Regions from separate parts of the Paenibacillus sp. FW126-R14 genome, predicted to be linked through region 1. Evidence: riboswitches for the same ligand, from Rfam matches in the RefSeq annotation. Region 1 holds a riboswitch; each other region holds the start of a gene.

Region 1 (2,199 bases):
AGGACGACGTAATTATCGCAATATTTCTCAATCGTAGACAAAATATGCGAGGATATGAGAAATGACGCGCCTTTTCGCTTCATTTTGACCATTAGCTCCAGCAGTGAGCGAATCGCTAGCGGATCTAGTCCGAGAAATGGCTCGTCAATGATGTACAAAGAGGGTTCGATCAGGAAAGCGTTCATAATCATTACTTTTTGTTTCATGCCTTTGGATAAATGGCTGGCGAAGGAGTTCAGCTTGTCCTCCATCTGAAATTGCACGAGCAGCGCTTGCGAACGGGAGAGATAGTCTTCTTTGGACAAGCCGTATGCCATGGCCGTTAGCTCGAGGTGCTCGCGAATCGTAAGTTCTTCATATAGCTCCGGACTTTCAGGTACGTAAGCGTAGGTCGCCCGGTAAGGAAGCGGATCCTCGGCTAACGTCAAGCCGTTGATTTTGATCGAACCTTTTTGAGGCTGAAGCAGACCGAGGATGTTTTTGATAGTCGTACTTTTGCCTGCGCCGTTCAAACCGATCAAACCCATCATTTCTCCCTGGCGAATCGAAAACGTGAGATCATGGAGAACCGGTTTCGTGGGTAAATATCCTCCAAATAAAGAATCGACTTGCAAAATAGGGCCCATCTAATTGCCTCCCTGAATAGCTAATTATTGGTATTAAATCACTGAATTCTTTCATGATAAGTATAAACAAATTTGGTTTCGAAGCCTAGTTTAGGTGTGAAAACACGAAGAAACCTAGTATTCGTACGTTATAGTGAGATAAATGTAGATAAAAAGTGGTTTTATTCTAAAAATAAGCTAATTTTAAGCGATTTAGCCCTTTTTAGTAGGTGTTAATCCCTTTACAGGTAGAGATTAACAGCGTAATATACTTTTCATAATAACTTAATAACCAATTTGCCATTTTTCCATTCGCTGAGTTCCGAATAAGGGAACGGGGGAACCACTGTAAGCTTGAGAAGCGGGTGACGCATCTGAGTGAACAGAGTGAGTAACAGGGGTGAATCTTGGACGTTAACGGAAGTTTACGTCTGAGTAGGGCGACTCTCACGTCCGAATCCGTCAGCTAACCTCGTAAGCGTAAGAGAGGTAACGATTGTCGTGTGTGCTATTTGTGTATTTTACTATGCAAACTAAGCCGGCGAGAAGAGTCCTCTTCTTGCTGGCTTTTTATCTTCTTTAGGATCTCTACTCATAGAATGTTGAATAGGCAAAGCGGGGTGGGACGACCGGAACGCAGCAGCTTAAGCGCAGCTGTCGATGGAAGCACGTTAAGTTAAATTAAAAACCTTAGTCGCGTCAAATTTAATCATGCTGTAACCTGGCGGCGAGGCTTTGAAGGAGGACCGAAGAAGTGGGCAGTATCTCTTTTAGCGAGACCCATGTAAAACGATCATCCAGCATGTCCTTCGCATTGCGATGGAAGCATGAAAACTTGCGTTTGATTTTAAGCCTGGCTCTAATTTCAATCGCAATGACTTTCATGTTTTTGGTGTTGTTGTACGGTACGGCTACCAAGAGCGTATCCGTGGTTGTGAATGGACAAGAAACCGTTGTGCACACGAAGCAATGGGTCCTGCAACGCCTACTGGATGAACAAGCCATAACGATTGGTGAACACGATGAAATATCTGCAGACCCTGCGGCGACAATCAAGGGTGGAGACAAATTCGTCATCGAGAAAGCTTCTCCAATTCAATTGACTGCTGATGGAAAGACCACCACTGTTTACACAACTGCAAGAACGGTTGAAAGTGCATTGCAACGTTTACATATTGCACTGGGGGAACACGATAAGCTGACTCCCGATCCAACAGCCGCTCTGGGCTCAGGCGATGAAATCAAAATCGTCCGTGTAAAAAAAGAGACGGAAGAAGTAACAGAGCCGATTGCATTCGATACGGAAAAGAAAAGTGATGCATCGCTGCTCAAAGGCAAAGAGCAAGTTATCCAAGAAGGTAAAGAGGGCGTACTGGTCAAAAAGAAAGAGAAGACTTACGAAGATGGCGTTCTAGTGGCGGAAGCTGTAGTGGGTCAAGAAGTACAACAGGAAAGTATAAAGAAAGTCGTGTCCGTTGGCACGAAGAACCCTGTTGTGACATTGTCGGCCTCATCTCCGAGCGTGGATGAGATCTCTAAGAATGGCGTTACGTTCGGGTATAAACAAATTCTGAAGAATGTGAAGCTAACGGCC
Region 2 (2,199 bases), on a different contig from region 1:
GAGCTTGCGCAGCTCCTGCTGGAGGTTGCCGCCGGCCTCCTTCAGCGTCTCGCGCGACAGGCGCCCCGCGACGCGGAGGCCCTGCAGCGCTTCCCGGCCGAGCTCGCGGCCGGTCGTTTCCAGCTCGCGCCATGCGTCGCGAGCTTCTTCCTTGGACATCCCGCTCCGCGGCTGTCCGGTTCCTGCCGCGCGCCCGGCACGCAGCGCCGCAAGCTCGTCTGCGATCGCCAGGCAGACGTCCTGGCTGCGCGCGTACTGCGCGCGGTACTGCTCGCAAGCTGCTTCCTCGCGCAGCTTCTCTTGCAGCGCAAGCCGCGCCAGCTCTTCATCGCCGGCGCGCATGGCCAGCTCCGCCTGCTCGGCGCGCAGCTGCGCCATTTCCTCGGCGCTGACGCTTTGCCTGCGCAGCTCGATCGTTCGCTGCAGCGCGTCTTGATAGCGCTGTTCCAGCTCGGCGATGTCAGAAGACGGCGTATTGGAACGGCTGCCTCCCCGTTCATGCAGGTCCAGCTTGCTCGCTGCTTCTTGCCAGGCGCTCTCCGCTATTTTACCAATCCGATTGAATACGCTCATTATGCCACACCCCTTAGCTTCCTATCGATTATCGTTAGAATTGCGCCGAATCATTTTGTTTCTTCAGCAAGCAATAGCCGTAGTACATTAACCACAAAGCAAAACCAATTGCGATCAGCCCCGACAACTTCGTAATCAAGACCAAAGCGCCAATACCGAAAATAACCCAACCGATCATCTTCCCGTTTCTTATCCCCACATAACCGAGCCCTACCATAGCCACGGGAACCAGCATCCCCATGAAATGAAAATGCATGCCAACTCTATGCATAACGATGAGAAAGCCTACAGCTATTAAAATTAAGGCCCAACTTTTCGATCGGTTCATGCTCATTTACCGCAACCGCCCTTCACGTAATCTTCATGATTCTATCGTAGCCGAAAAGGTTTTCTGCCAAAACGGACTCCCGACTGTTTTTGTACCTAGACCTAAGTCCAGTAAGCGCTAGGACTCCTATCCATATTTTGGGCGTTGTTCCTCGCCGTCTATCAATGATAAAATATTTGAAGCCGAGTCCGGCGCACAGACAAAGTGCCGGTACGGGGGACGATTTACATGGGGTGAATATTTGCTCGGCACACCGAGCAGACTAGGGAGAACCTTCTTCCCGAACCCGTCAACTAACCTCGGAGGCTCATTTGAAGGAGGATTACCAATTGCATATGTTAACTAAAGGGTTAGCTTGCCTTGCTGTGTCCGCCACAGTTTTGGCAGGGGGCTTTCTTTCCCCATTTACGGCGCATGCCCATGCCGCCGCGAGTATGGACGTGAAAGTGCAAGTCAACGATGACCTGGTTCAATTTCCCGATGCCCAGCCTTTTCTGGATGACAACCATGCCACACAAGTACCGATCCGTTTTGTAACAGAGAAGCTGGGGTATGACGTACAATGGGAACAAGAAGGCGACCAAATCAAAGTTACGCTGAACAACGACAAACATTCCATTACACTCGTTTCAGGTCAAAAAGAAGCCGAAATTGACAGCACGCCTGTCGAGATGGACACACATGCCGCGTTCCAAAACGGGCGTGTATACGTGCCTCTTCGTTTCTTAAGTACTGCTGCCGACATTCCCGTTCACTGGGACGCAACCAGCAAATTAGCGATTCTAAGCAAGGACGGCAATTACCACGCGCCGGATTATGCATTATTTGAGTCCACAGCCTACTCGGCAGATCCAGCTGAGAACGGTGGCTTTGGAGCGATGGATTACATGGGTAATCCCCTTAAGATCGGAACCGTGGCTGTAGATCCATCGGTCATTCCACTTGGGTCTAAGCTCTATATAGAAGGCTATGATTTTAACGGCCTGCCTAAAGGCGGCATGTACGCCTACGCAACAGATACAGGCAGCTCCATTAAAGGCAATCGCGTTGATATCTATGTTCCAGGCTCCAAGCAATCCTTGCGTTCCTTTGGCTTCCAAACCGTAAAAGTATATAAACTGAACCCGTGATGATCACGGGTTTTTTTATGTTTGCTGCTGGCACTCTCATCACCGTTCGGACACAGCAGCCGTTATACCCGCGAAAAGCGTCACGCCTCACTGCTAATGGACACCAAAAACCATATTTGCCGATTTGGGGCGATTTCAAGCAACAAATAAGCAAATAACAGCGCTGGT
Region 3 (2,199 bases), on a different contig from region 1:
GCAATCGCAGCACATTTTTATGTTGGATATAGGATTCCATCTCTTCAATGGTGCTTTGATCCCCCGGATCTTGCTTCGTTGCGTAAAATACTTCTTTTATAAACGTATCCGTTTGCAAGCTTCTAGCGCCTTTGAAATGATTGTAAGTGCGGAAAAATTGCTGAATGACTTCCCGGACTTCCTCTGGCATCGCAGGACCTTTATCCACGGTATACATGCTATCTGCTTTATTCGAATGTCTCTTTTTATAAAACCAGCTCTTCCAGACGCTTAATTGCATGTGCTCGTGTTCACCTGCTCTTTCTTTCTTCCAAGCATTTCTTCATTATAGGCTAAAAAACATAAAATTTCGATAAAAATCGCATGACTCCGCGGACGAAAAAAAACACTCGCCTTCTATGCCCCTCATTCGAATGACATTGAAAACAAGTGTTCGATAATCCTATTCTTACAAAACTCTCTTCGCTCCGACATATCTCGCTCTCCAATAAGAGCTCGAAAGACTGTCTACAGCCACGCCTCTGGATGTAGTCGCTGATATGAATTGATCATTGCCGAGATAAATACCCACGTGATTAACCGTTTTTGAAGCAAAAAAAACTAGGTCCCCGATCTTCAAATCCGTCACTCTTGTGCCTGCTTCATCATGCATTTCCACTGACGTACGAGGCAGGTCGATCCCTTTCGCTTGGTACACGAACCGCACAAAACCGGAGCAATCAAATCCGTTCGGCGTTGTCCCTCCCCATACATAAGGCACGCCCATATAAGCGTTTGCCGTTTGGATAATTTGCTCCGTCACAGACGGAACAACAGGGGCAGGAGCGGCTTTGGGTGCCGGCGGCGGTGCGATCCAGGCAGGCTTGTGCGACCTCCCGTCCACATCCACAATCGCGATCTGGTTAGCTTCATTCCATTCAATCGGCGAACCGAAGGTTTCCGTGATGAAACGCAGCGGCACATATGTATTCCCCTGGTACACGGTTGGACTGCTTTCCATACTGATTTTCTTGCTGTTTACAACCGCTTGCTGCTGATCTGTAACGAGTAAGATCGACTGCTGCTTATTGATCAGCGTGACCTCAATCTCATTCTCCAGCTTCTTCCAGCTCACCTGATAACCCAGCTTCTCGGACAGAACTCGAAGCGGCACCTGCATGATGCCCTTGTCATCAATGTACGGCTGCACTTCCGGAAACTGCAGCAGATCGTCATTGACCTGAACCTTGACAGAACGGTCCGTAGGTGCGGCAGCCTGGGCGTCATGTGCTGTAAACATAGGAACTGCGGCGCAAAGAATTGCGCATGAACAAATAAGACGTGAAGAAAAAGATTTCAAAACCTTGCCTCCTTGACGCCTCCGAGGTTAGTTGACGGGTTCGGGAAGAGGTTTTCCCTAGTACGCTCGCATTAGCGGCGCTCATTCACCCCAAGTAAAGAAGTCCCCCGTACCGGAGCTTTTGCTGCTCCAAGATTCGGCATTTTTTGTCTATGTTAGACTAGCATAGTTTATTTACTAGATACAACTTTTGCGCCGTAGTAAGTTTTTCCAGTCAACCTTTTTTTACTGGCGCTGCTGCGATATTTTCCCACAAGGATAAACGAGTTCGTCGTCCTTTCAGGAGTTCAGCCGTTAGTAGCCAATCACAGACAGCACTTGATCGCTGACCGTGTTCAAAGTTTCCAGCTCTGAAGAAGATAATGATAGTGATGCCGCTTGGATATTGTTTTCAAGATGATGTTCATCCTGCGTGCCTATAATCGCTGAAGTAAGCGCCTCCTGGTGAAGCAGCCACGCAATGGCGATTTGTGTAACGTTGGTCTCCTTGGCATCCGCTATTTCTTTCATTACCGCCAAAAGTTCCTTCTCCGCCTGCAGATGCTCTGTTAGGAAGAGCCTTCTCTCCTTGCGGAAGTCTCCGTCTTTCAGCGTCTTGCCATGAAGGTGGAAAGCCCCCGTCAGAATCCCTTTCGCAATCGAACTATAACTCATTATGCCAATGTTATGCTCCCGGCAAAAAGGCACAATCTCTTGCTCGATCGCTCTGTGCAGCAAGCTGTATTCCGGCTGAATTACATCGATTTGCGCATAGCTCACAGCCTCCTTCAGCTGTTCCAAAGAGAAATTGGATACGCCGATTGCCCGAATCAAGCCTTCCTGTTTCAGCTTTACGAATTCGGAAAGTGTTTCCTGCACCG
Region 4 (2,199 bases), on a different contig from region 1:
TGGAGGATAGGATCGGAAAACCGTTAAAGCTCGTATTCGCAGCCAATACCAGAATCAGCATCGTGCCGATCTGTGTCGCATAATACATCACTCCACGCCCGAACGCCTGCTCCGTAACCATCGACAAGACCGAGGTATGGCCATGCGGGTCAGGTGCGATCCCATAGCCTAAGCTCAGCAGGGTGACGCCGCCGAAGACGATGGCCAGCAGCGTGCCGAGGGATGCCAGCGTTTTTTTGGCATTTTTGACGGAAGGAGAGCGGAAGTGAGGCACCGCATCCGAAATGGCCTCAATCCCTGTCACGGCCGAGCAGCCGGATGAGAAGGCTTTTAGAATGACGAATAACGTCAGTGAGCCCGTCATCGAGCCCGGAACAAACTCGGCGGCATGCAGGTTCATCGAACCTGTCAGCATATCGAAAATCCCTTTGCCGATCAGCAGTAGAATACATAGGATAAAAAAGTACGTTGGAATCGCGAACACGGTCCCCGACTCGGACGTGCCCCGCAAATTCAGCCAAACCATCACCCAGACAAGGACTAAAGCAATAGGAACAATATATGGCACGGTAGCAGGGAAAGCCGACGTTATCGCCTGCACGCCTGCCGAAATCGAAACCGCAACGGTTAACGTATAATCTATAAGCAGTGAAACCCCTGTGAGTCTTCCCCACATCATACCCAAATTTTCCTTCGCCACCATGTAGGCTCCGCCACCCATCGGGTAGGCTTCAATCACTTGGCGATAGCTCAAAACAAGAAGCATGATTAAAGCAATAATCGAGATTGCAATCGGCAGTGAGAAAGCAAAAGCGGCGACTCCAACAGTCGCAAGCTCCAGCAAAATCTGCTCCGTGCCATAGGCCACCGAAGACAGGGCATCCGAAGATAGGATGGGCAGAGCCTTCCATACCTGCATTTTCTCAGATTCCAGCTCCGCCGATTTCAGCGGTTTGCCGAATACAATCTTTTTCAATGAGTCACTTGTCATGCTGTGAAATTCCCCCAAATAACCTAGTTTTCAGCTTGATTTCCCCTTTTTGGGCGCAAAAAAACACAAGGATAGACCTTGTGCTTAGCCACATGTTCTCCTTTCTCACGATCGCTTACGAGGTTAGCTGACGGGTTCGGGCTGCGAGAAATCTGCCCTAAAGATCATGGCCGCGTGCGACGCGACGGATCTTACTCACCCCGTTGAAACCTGTGGTTCCCCCGCTTTTCCGTTAAGAAAATTAAGCGAAATATTCAACTGTTAACGTACGAGTTGATACTACTCTCTTATTCGCACATAGTAAAGGAGAGAAAAATCTTAAAAAAGATTATTCCCTCCCCGCATTCATTTAATAATTCGCTTACAATGGCCTAATCCTTTCAGAATCTCTGATTATCTAGCCTTTTGTCTGATTCCTTGGGTTTTGGGGTATTTTGGCAAAATTAATTTCTTACATGACGATTCCTTGTGGCTTGTTTTTGCTTAAAAATCATCTTTTTCCATACCAGCGGAATGCCGCCGATCAGAAATAGATAGCGGGCATCGATTATTTTTTTGAGAAAAGCGGCCCATTTGCCTTTCACTTTCTTGACCTTCAGGATACCGATCGCTTCTCCGCGCCCCAGCGAGGCGACCGTCCCTTTGTAATCATAGGCAAAAGGTCTTAGCGGGTTCCCCCTCAGGCTATGGATCACGTTTCTCGCCGTATTATAGCCCTGTTGAACGGCAATTTGGGCATTCGCCGGGTATGGGGTGCCTTCCGGGCTCATGACAATGGAGCAATCCCCCGTTATAAACACATCAGGGAACTGCAAGGAACGCAAGTAGTCATCCACTTTGACCCTGCCGCGCTGAACGTGGAAGCCCGCTTCCTGCAGCAAGGAATTCCCGCGAACGCCCCCCGACCAAATAACGGTGCCCGCACGAATGAATTGACCGTCCCCCAACAGGACGCCGTCAGGGTCGCAAGCCTTAATTGCCGTAGATAATTTATACTGAACCCCTTTGCGGCGCATTACTTCCATGCCGTATTCCACGAGGTCGTTAGGCAGACCGGGCGGCAGAGCGGTGGACGACGCTTCGATATTAATGATCTGCACAAGCGACGGATCGACATCAAACGTTCGGCAAAGATCAGGCACCCGGTCGGCCAATTCGCCGACAAACTCCGTTCCGGTGAACCCCGCGCCCCCGACGACGAAGGTCAA

What was found. Region 1 has a riboswitch for cyclic di-AMP ahead of AC3WRW_RS22780 (resuscitation-promoting factor). Riboswitches for the same ligand answer to the same signal wherever they lie in the genome.
Region 2: it holds a riboswitch for cyclic di-AMP, as region 1 does, so the genes downstream of both, AC3WRW_RS20900 (stalk domain-containing protein) here and AC3WRW_RS22780 (resuscitation-promoting factor) in region 1, are expected to answer to the same signal.
Region 3: it holds a riboswitch for cyclic di-AMP, as region 1 does, so the genes downstream of both, AC3WRW_RS16045 (C40 family peptidase) here and AC3WRW_RS22780 (resuscitation-promoting factor) in region 1, are expected to answer to the same signal.
Region 4: it holds a riboswitch for cyclic di-AMP, as region 1 does, so the genes downstream of both, AC3WRW_RS10815 (APC family permease) here and AC3WRW_RS22780 (resuscitation-promoting factor) in region 1, are expected to answer to the same signal.

What each region holds. Positions count from the first base shown of each region.
Region 1 covers NZ_JBYTBS010000041.1:52,499-54,697, reverse strand. Annotated here, with positions in the region: gene AC3WRW_RS22785 (ABC transporter ATP-binding protein) at 1-626, opposite strand, end outside; cyclic di-AMP (ydaO/yuaA leader) riboswitch at 909-1,101, shown strand; gene AC3WRW_RS22780 (resuscitation-promoting factor) at 1,408-2,199, shown strand, end outside.
Region 2 covers NZ_JBYTBS010000036.1:14,635-16,833, reverse strand. Annotated here, with positions in the region: gene AC3WRW_RS20910 (PspA/IM30 family protein) at 1-573, opposite strand, end outside; gene AC3WRW_RS20905 (LiaF transmembrane domain-containing protein) at 608-907, opposite strand; cyclic di-AMP (ydaO/yuaA leader) riboswitch at 1,072-1,224, shown strand; gene AC3WRW_RS20900 (stalk domain-containing protein) at 1,237-2,031, shown strand.
Region 3 covers NZ_JBYTBS010000023.1:688-2,886, reverse strand. Annotated here, with positions in the region: gene AC3WRW_RS16050 (hypothetical protein) at 1-280, opposite strand, end outside; gene AC3WRW_RS16045 (C40 family peptidase) at 449-1,279, opposite strand; cyclic di-AMP (ydaO/yuaA leader) riboswitch at 1,341-1,491, opposite strand; gene AC3WRW_RS16040 (aldo/keto reductase) at 1,634-2,199, opposite strand, start outside.
Region 4 covers NZ_JBYTBS010000012.1:14,636-16,834, forward strand. Annotated here, with positions in the region: gene AC3WRW_RS10815 (APC family permease) at 1-991, opposite strand, end outside; cyclic di-AMP (ydaO/yuaA leader) riboswitch at 1,089-1,249, opposite strand; gene AC3WRW_RS10820 (NAD(P)/FAD-dependent oxidoreductase) at 1,435-2,199, opposite strand, start outside.